Regions from separate parts of the Chamaesiphon sp. genome, predicted to be linked through region 2. Evidence: riboswitches for the same ligand, from Rfam matches in the RefSeq annotation. Region 2 holds a riboswitch; each other region holds the start of a gene.
The links. Region 2 has a riboswitch for cobalamin ahead of ACEW9J_RS14835 (DUF1636 family protein). Riboswitches for the same ligand answer to the same signal wherever they lie in the genome.
Positions count from the first base shown of each region.

Region 1: linked by a shared signal. The riboswitch ahead of ACEW9J_RS07325 (DUF1636 domain-containing protein) and the one ahead of ACEW9J_RS14835 (DUF1636 family protein) in region 2 are both predicted to bind cobalamin.
Region 3: linked by a shared signal. The riboswitch ahead of cobG (precorrin-3B synthase) and the one ahead of ACEW9J_RS14835 (DUF1636 family protein) in region 2 are both predicted to bind cobalamin.

Region 1 is NZ_JBGSQZ010000103.1:378-3,372, reverse strand. Features, by position in the region: gene ACEW9J_RS07335 (PEP-CTERM sorting domain-containing protein) at 1-94, shown strand, start outside; gene ACEW9J_RS07330 (sterol desaturase family protein) at 279-1,073, shown strand; cobalamin riboswitch at 1,356-1,505, shown strand; gene ACEW9J_RS07325 (DUF1636 domain-containing protein) at 1,527-1,940, shown strand; gene ACEW9J_RS07320 (hypothetical protein) at 1,927-2,352, shown strand; gene ACEW9J_RS07315 (heme oxygenase (biliverdin-producing)) at 2,479-2,995, opposite strand, start outside.
Region 2 is NZ_JBGSQZ010000197.1:9,297-12,291, forward strand. Features, by position in the region: gene ACEW9J_RS14830 (TonB-dependent receptor) at 1-798, opposite strand, end outside; gene ACEW9J_RS14835 (DUF1636 family protein) at 1,046-1,447, opposite strand; cobalamin riboswitch at 1,482-1,632, opposite strand; gene ACEW9J_RS14840 (GTP-binding protein) at 1,763-2,536, shown strand; gene ACEW9J_RS14845 (metallophosphoesterase) at 2,533-2,995, shown strand, end outside.
Region 3 is NZ_JBGSQZ010000008.1:18,273-21,267, reverse strand. Features, by position in the region: gene ACEW9J_RS00495 (precorrin-8X methylmutase) at 1-152, opposite strand, end outside; gene cobG (precorrin-3B synthase) at 142-1,677, opposite strand; cobalamin riboswitch at 1,656-1,789, opposite strand; gene ACEW9J_RS00485 (hypothetical protein) at 1,949-2,149, shown strand; gene cofH (7,8-didemethyl-8-hydroxy-5-deazariboflavin synthase subunit CofH) at 2,554-2,995, opposite strand, start outside.

The DNA of each region.
Region 1 (2,995 bases), on a different contig from region 2:
TCCCGAACCTTTTACGATTATCGGTACGATTGTCGGCGGTACAGCAGCTTTACGGTTGAGAAAGAAACTAACTAAATCTACCAAAAATGCCTAAATAAATCCTAAATTGTTAGAACTACTAGCTGTAATTTTCACCTGATAGTTCACTTGAGATCGCTCGTGACGATCGAAACACCATTTGCGATTGAGGTTGCGCCATCGTTAAGCACGACCTCAATTCGATCTGACCAGATTTTTTAACCCAAACTTGGAGACGCTTTGATAACGTGCAGCAGTATTTGTCATCATTAGCGTTAGATATATTTAGATTATGCGCTTGGTTAGTCATCCTCGCGATCGTCTTTATCCCGCTAGAACGGCTTTGCGCCCAGCAAAAACAGCCAGTCTTCCGCAAAGAATTTTTTATCGACTTGGGTTATTACTTCCTCAATAGTCTGCTACCCAAACTGCTGCTAATTCTGCCGATGTCGATCGTGGCTGCGGTAGTACATCAGCTCGAACCCAGTGGAATCTATACTTGGGTAGCAGCTCTACCCTTTCGAGTTCGGTTCGTCCTCGCAATAATCGTCGGCGAATTTGGTGCGTACTGGGGGCATCGCTGGTCGCATGAGATTCCCTGGATGTGGAGGTTTCATGCAGTCCACCATAGCTCGGAAGAGATGGACTGGTTGGTAAATACTCGCGCCCATCCGTTGGATATGTTTTTTGGACGGTTTACGGGCTTACTCCCGCTCTATCTCCTCGGTTTGGCACAACCCACCGCAGATGCAGACATCCTACCAGTGCTATATTCGTTGGTCGGCACCGTCTGGAGTTTCTGGGTTCATGCGAATATGAATTGGCGGTTTGGATTTGTCGAACGAGTGTTGGCTACGCCAGCTTTTCATCATTGGCATCACACGAATGATGGCGCGGAGTATATTAACAAAAACTATGCCGCGATTTTACCCATTATGGATATCCTCTTCGGTTCATTCTATCTCCCAAAACATCGCTGGCCGCAGAAATATGGGATCGAAATGTCGATCGAGCCAAGCTTTACCGGACAACTATTACAACCATTAAAACGGTAGTTATAGCAATCCTAGATGAGAAGCTTAACCCCTAGAAGGCGGACTTTGCATCATGAGCAGAGACTTCAGTCTCTATGCTAACCACAACCCCTTAGTTTAACTCTGCGTTTTCTTGATTATTGCCCCTTTTCCAGAACACAGGCATCCTCAACACCCATTTTTCCCTACATCCGCTGCCAAAATCTTAACCGCCCTGGCGACTATTATACTACATTATTGGGGGTCGATATTTCAGACCAAAGTCTGCGCCAACGATTTTTTGCAAGCGATCGCAGAACCTGTATAATGAAAATTCGATCTGGTTTGAGTAGGGAACAGCTACTCAAAGTAATGGGGAAAGCCTGGTGAAAATCCAGCACTGTCCCGCAACTGTAAATCGTCTGCATCAGCGTCGATTGAGTCAGAATGCCCGCCAGAAGCTACATATCGGTCAATTAACCTACGAGGTATTAGGTGAACCCAGAACATTGTTTATTTGTTTGTACCACTTGCGGTAGTAAGTGGCAAGATGGTCAGCGCGTTGGTACGAGCGAGGGCGAACGCCTACTACAGCAGCTCGAAGCTTTGCACCAAAAGTGGGAGTTAGCGACAGAGTTTCCGATCCAAGCTGTAGGTTGTATGAGTGCCTGTAGTAAGTCCTGTGTGATTTCCTTTGCGGCGGCGGGGAAGCATACATATCTGTTTGGTGATATTCCGACCAACGATCCGAATATCCCGTTGAGCAATATCCTCGACTGTGCTGAAAAATACTATCAGCATTCCACTGGAGTATTACCTTGGGGAGAACGTCCCGCACCGCTCAAACAAGGCATCCTCGCCAAAATTCCGCCCCTCACTACCCCCACTCGTACCCATGCGGCACTATAATCGCTCCCGCCGCGCCAATTTGTTTACCCAAAACTTGCTGTGGATTGGCTATCAGGCTTGGCAAGGTTATCTAAATCTCGATAGAGGGGCAGTAGTCATCAGTAGCGAAGTGGATCTCCTGGACGATTCTGACCGCCACTGGGGAGACAATCTCGAACCCAGTCTTAATTTTCGCTATATCCCTCAGGCGCAATTGTCTATCTACTTACAAGAGTGGCTGGTACAGACTCCAGCGATCGATCCCATTTTAGCTGCTGTCGCTAATTATCAGCCGCAGACTGAGCTAATTTTTGCGATCGAGTCTAGCTCTCTCGATCTCGGCTGGTGTCAACGCCTAAAAATTTCGCCTCCAGACTGTTATCAACAGATCTGTCGGCGATGGAGTGAGTTTGAATTAGGGGTTAGGGGTTAGGCTTTAGGCTTTAGGCTTTAGGCTTTAGGCTTTAGGTTTTAGGGACAAGGGGCTAGGAACTATAATTAGTTCTTAGTCCCTTCACTTTACTAGCTCTCAGTCTCCCAATCCCCCAATCCCCCAGTCTTACTCGGCTGTAGCTAGTTCGTTATTGTTGCGATTGCGTTTGCGAGTTAGAAGGTTGAATAATTGGATACCGATCGCTTTAATGAGATTACCTTCTAATTCAGTGAACATAATCATGTTCATCCCAAATGCTGCGTTAGCCTCTTCGACGACTTCATCGGCTTTAGCTTCGTCGATGGGTAATTCATTCATCGCTTGACGGTAATTGCTTTTAAATGCTTTTTCATCAGGAATTTGTGCAAACTCATAAAACGCCGTTCCTTCACCGTCAGTGAGTTTCATCGCGTTCTGAGCAATTTTTTTGAGGATTTGACCGCCGGAGAGATCGCCTAAGTAGCGGGTGTAGAGGTGTGCTACCATCAGTGCGGGGTCGCGATCGGCTACTTCATGAATTCGGGCGATATACTTTTTGGTAGCCTCTGAGGGAGCTACTTGCTCTTTCCAATTGGCTCCATAATAGAAGGCTAAGTCTTGTTCTAGCGCAGCCTTGCGATCGAGTTCGGGGAAAAATACTTTA
Region 2 (2,995 bases):
ATCCGCCCGTACTCTCAGGTTATTATAGATAGCATCGCTATTCGTGCGCGTCCCTGAAAAGTTGGCAGATGGAATTGAATAGGCGTAATTATTATTCGCTTGAATGAGATCGTAACCAATCAGCCAGCCGATATTTCCATCTTTTTTACTAACATTAAAGCCAAATTTGGTGTAACCGAGATTGCCTACTTCAGTTTGGGCACCAAAGGAAAGTTTATCGCTCGTCGGACGACTGGTAACGATATTAATAATACCGCCGATCGCATCCGAACCATAGAGGGTAGAACCACCGCCAGGTAGAACTTCAATGCGCTCGACTATACTCGTCGAAAATTCACTGATATCGAAAGCTCCAGATCCCAAGTTATTAATCGGGCGACCATCTAATAAGATTAACACCTGTTCCCTATTGCTGCCCCGAATAAATTGACCGCTGAGGGCATTTACTTCGGTTCCGACTGTGCCACCCCCCAAAATACCTGGTAATGATTGAAGTGCTTCTTTAACTGTTCTGGCTCCTTGCGCTTTAATTTCGTCCTTATTAATGACGTAAGCTGGGCGGGTAGAGTCTTTGAGCGTCCCTTCTTTGCGGAATGGGGAATAGATGGGTTTACTCAATAACCTATCGCCGTAGACGTTGATTTCTAACTCTTCAGCTTTGGCTGGGGCTGTTTCTGGTTGTGGCGTGGGGGCTTGTTGAGCTAGGCTAGATTGCTTGGCATCCAAACCCAATCCTAGTGCTACAGCAATGATGAGGATTTTGATCGATCTGAGATACTTGATATTTTTAACGGACATGGATCTGTTTATCTGAGAGGATTACTGCTAATTTTGCGAGTTTTGCGAGTCGATCTCGATCGAATGGATTTAAGAGAATGATAATCATTCCCATAATATATCATCAAAGCCACAAATCGCTCGCTCTAAAAATAGTTGCTAAAAATTTTTACTAAAAGTCCCACTAAACCTCTAGTAACTAACTTGGGGTGACTGCCAGTGACAAGCATTATCTATACCTAGACAGCACCACGACGATCGATTTTGATTAAATACTCACTGGGAGTTCGATACTAGGAACGATCCCAATTACGCCTTTTCTGAGTCGTTCGGGACGTTCCGACCACTTCATTGCGCCGTCTGGTTGGCGACGATAGAGACTAGCACACTCCAAAATTGACTGAGATACCTCAGCTAAAGAAGTACCATCTAGATCTCCAAATAGATAAGTAGATTTACCAGCCGCCGCAAAAGCAACGACACAGGGACGACTGCACGCGCCCATACATTTAACTGCTTTGACCTCAAAGTCTTCCGTCAACGGGCTTGTAGCTAATCGAGCCGTCAACTCTTGATGGAGTAAATAACCGCCGCTGTTGCCTACTTCTCTGCCGTTTTGCCAATTGCCAGCGCAAGATTGACACACGAAAATTGTGTGTTTGTCATCCATAATATTTTCCCCTCTGTGCCTCGCAGAATATAAGTCGGGACATATCGATATCGGCGGGTGTTCTGACTAATCGACTACCCCAGGTAATCGAAACACAGTTGCGGGACAGCGTTGGGTTTGCACCAAACTTTCCCCTTTACTTTCGATCGATAATCTCGATCGAAACCGAATCTACTCTCAACACAGTACCATAGGTTATCAAATCTGTTGCGAGTTAATGATAATTATTTGCAAACTGAATTAATTTAGCAAGAATGATTATCATTCTTGCTATTTGTGATATGCTATACATGTTTCCATTCATCTTCGCAGTTCATGGATCGGCATCCCATCTACCTAGTGACAGGGCCATGCGGTTCTGGCAAAACTACCTGGATTCACCAACAACTGACTACCAGCACCGAACCTAGTGCTTATATCTGTCTGGGTGCAGATGCTACCCCGATCGATCTGACCTATATTACAGCGACATGTCCCCACGTCAAACCGATCTCGGCTGGGGCATCCTGGACACAGTTAGCCGAGATCCAACCGCTATATGTTGAGATTGCGCCGCAACTCGATCTAGCCTCACTGCAATTACCTGTAGATATCGAATCTTGTCAACGAATTGCGATCGTTCCAAAGGGTTTAATTGAGAGTGAATATCACGATTGGGCGACTCAAACTCTTATCAGTGAAGTCACCGAAAAGAATGTCGCGCTAACTGCCTCTCCGCGCTGGGGATTGACGGGAGAAGTACTAGATCCAGCTAGTTTAAATATATTATGGGATGAATTAATTCAGGGAGCTTATGGTGAAGTTGCCAGGGCTAAAGGTATTTTCGAGATCGTTGATGGTCGATCGTTTTATTTTAGCTTTGGCGTCGGTTTTCCCGATTGTACTTATTTTGAACTGCCGTTACCGCCAGTCTTGGCAGGCAGACCGACCCGATTTAGTGGATTGGAAGTTGTGGGAAATAATTTGCAACCTCAGCTAATTATGGAAACACTAGAAGACTGCGGTTTAGATGATAACGCCCTGGCTTATTATCAAGCACAAATTAAATCCCAATTAGAAGTCGAATCACCGGAAGAAGTAGCAGTATGAAAATAGCAGTAATGTCTTGCATTCATGGTAACTATGAAGCTTTGAATGCGGTATTGTCAGACATCGATAAACAACGGGCAGATAAAATCTTTTGTCTGGGCGATTTAGTCGGTTATGGCCCTCATCCGAATGCTGTAGTAGAGATGATTCGCTCTCTAGATATCCCCACCGTTCAAGGTTGTTGGGATGAAGATATCGTCGAAGGTTTGAATGCTTGCGAATGCAGTTATCCATCGATTTTGGCAGAGAAACGGGGCAAGAAAGCACATGAATGGACGAATGACCAAATTCATCCCGAAGTGCGCGAATATCTGGCGCAACTGCCTTTAAGCTTACGCGAGGAGAATCTTTGCTTCGTACATGGTAGTCCTCACAATCAACATGAGTATTTGATGCCGGAAGTCAATGCTTTTACTGCATTAGAACGGGTGATGGCGACTGGTGCAGATGTCCTGTTTT
Region 3 (2,995 bases), on a different contig from region 2:
GCATGGATTAGTCGCACTGCTACGGCATTGAAATCAGTAGGTAAGTTGTCTAATTGTGCCTCCGATCGAATCGTCGCAAAAGATTGACGATAAATTTCCGCACCATCGCGGATATAGTCTAGGGGTGCTGGAATCGTAATTTTAGACGGCATGAAGTATTTGGTGCAGTTGAACTGGAGATTGACGAGTCGTAAATGACTCAAAAGATTCTTGGGGATTAAGCCGCTGATGATGATAAGCCGCGATGAGATTGCCGATAGCGATTGGGACTGATAGCGGTGCTAAAAGATCGCTCTGCTCTGGCTCAGATCGGTCTGTAAAGCCCCCGATCGCCAGTCGATAGCTCCTGGTTCGTTCGTCTCCCCAGAGGGTGATATCTGCTCGATCGTGTTGGGCGCAGGATTTATCGCAACCGCTGAAATGGATATTCAATGGTCGATCGAGTGTAAAGTTAGCGGCTAAATACTCCGACAGGGCGATCGCATCCCGTTGAGTATCTGTCGCGCTAAACTGACAACCAGTTGCACCCGCACAGGCTCTTAATAAACTACTGGGATGATTGGCTGTTGTCACCAAGCTTAAATCGTTAATTAATCCCTGCACCCTCGCCAGATCGATCGCCTGGACATCGGGGATAATCAGATTTTGCCAGGGAGTTAAGCGGATCTGCCCACTCCCATACCGAGCGGCGATGCTCCCAACACCCCGCACTTGCGATCCACTCCATCGTCCCAACGGCAACACCACTCCCAAATAGTAGCAATCCGATTGGCATTGCTGATGTACGCCTAAATGACGATCGCTCAATCTAGATTGTGTCTGTGCAACATCGCCATTTTCCGTAGAGAACCGCTTTAGATCGAGGTTTTTAAAAACAAAACGCCTGGAAGTACCGAATTCTCGTTGGACTACTTCCCCAAAACCTGTCAATCCGTAGTGCCCGATCGCATCCCGCAGCCGTGGTTTTCGACGTGCATCCCCACCTAATACTTCGCTCCCGCGTCGATAACTTTGAGCAATCGCCGCCAACATCGGCACACATTCATCCGAGTCTAATCTGACATCTACAGGTAGCGGTGGATCGCCTCTTTCTCTCATCCCTAAATAGAGACTAAACTCGCGACTTCCAACAGCTAACAGCGTAATATCATTAGGTCGATCGACAATCCCCACACTTCCACCACCATCGAAACCCACACTAAATTTACTCGACAACACTCCCAATTCGGGATGCTCGGTGAGATATTCATGCCAAGCATCAGCCAATGGACGCACATCGATCGACTCCTGCGAGTCAATTCCCGCAGTCGGGCTAATCATAATATTGCGGATGCCATCGACAGCACTATTACCCGCCGCCAAACCACAGTCTGCTAATTTACTTAGTAACTCTCGATCGAGATCTTTGGCTAGCGATCGCAGTTGCAAATTCGCGCGATTGGTAACTTGAATATACTCTAAGCTGAGTGACTCTAGTAGACTCGCGATCGTCAGACACTGAGACTCATTTAACACTCCACCTGGAATTCGTAACCGCGTCAACAAACCATCACGAGCGATCGCAGGATGGTAAATATCTGGACAGATCGACCTTTCAACGGACACTGAATGTAACTCCTTCCCGATGCGACGCAGGGAATAGTAGATTAGAGTACCGCCTGCGGTACACTCAGGCACGGTATTCTGACTCGAAGCGTTCGCTCCATCACAGTTGCGGCACAGCCCTGGATTTTCACCAGACTTCCCCGATCCTCAGCTAGACCAATCTAACATGAGATGGTGACTCGTTGCCCTGACCAGATCGGAACAATCCCACTATCGCCCCGTCACAAACATTAAATTCACATTTTCCGGTAGGCAGTTTGGACTCTACATCCGATTCCAGAACAGTCGAATTCAGGCTACAATTGCCTTGTGTGTGAGTCAGTATAAATAACCATCCAAAGCTATGTCCCCCAGCCCACTAACCATAGTTGCTCAAACCGCCATTGGCGTGTCGGTTAGATCTGCTACCTCAGAGCACGAACAGCAAGTTACTAAATTGACTAAAGTATATCCAGTCGATCGACAAGAAAAATTCCTCGAACTTCAAGCCGAGGTTGAAACGCTCCTCTGCCACTTACAAGCTCTTCAACAAGTACGTCGATAATTTGTCAAGCAAAACTTTCTAACTACTCCCTTCCTAGTGTCAAATTAGACATCTGGTGTAGGGGGTGAATGGTGAATGGTGATGTCTCTCGATTGAGTGGGAAGGGAGTATCTAAAATAGCAGCATTTTAAATCAGTACACGGATCTGTAGGTTGGGTAGAGCAAGGCGAAACCCAACACACCCAACCAAAGTTTCTTTCATTCATTAGACGACATTTATGTCGGCTCAGTTGCTCGGAACGAGACACTCAGGTTAAATATTGGTGCGTTACGGCTTGCGCCTAACACACCCTACATCAACCTAGCTTTTCATTTAAGATTGCTACATGCGCTAGTTTTTGATACGGAGTTTGAGTCCCTGGATCGACAACGAAATCATTACTTATTACTTATTACTCAATCACCTAAATTAATTCATACAAAGTACTGCGTTGCCGATCCTGTCGATCGATCGCCCGAATCGCACCTTGCAAATCCTCCACCGACAAACACGTCCCGCCCTTAGCTCCCGCCATCGTCGTAATATGCTCCTCCATCAACGTCCCACCCAAATCATTACACCCCCAAGTAAGAGCAGTTTTCGCGCCTTCTAGACCCAACTTGACCCAACTGGGTTGATGATTGGGAATATAGTTACCGAGGAAAATTCGCGCGATCGCCGTTAATAATAAATTATCGGCTAAAATCGGCTGATCTCGTCCGACGCGACTGCGGAGAGGTGTGGGTGCTGATTCTCCCACAAAGGGGAGGATGATAAATTCAGTGATTCGGGTAGGGTAATTGTATTTAATTGCGTGTTGTTGAATCTGTTTTAACTGCTCTAAATGAGCGATCTGCTGGCTGGGT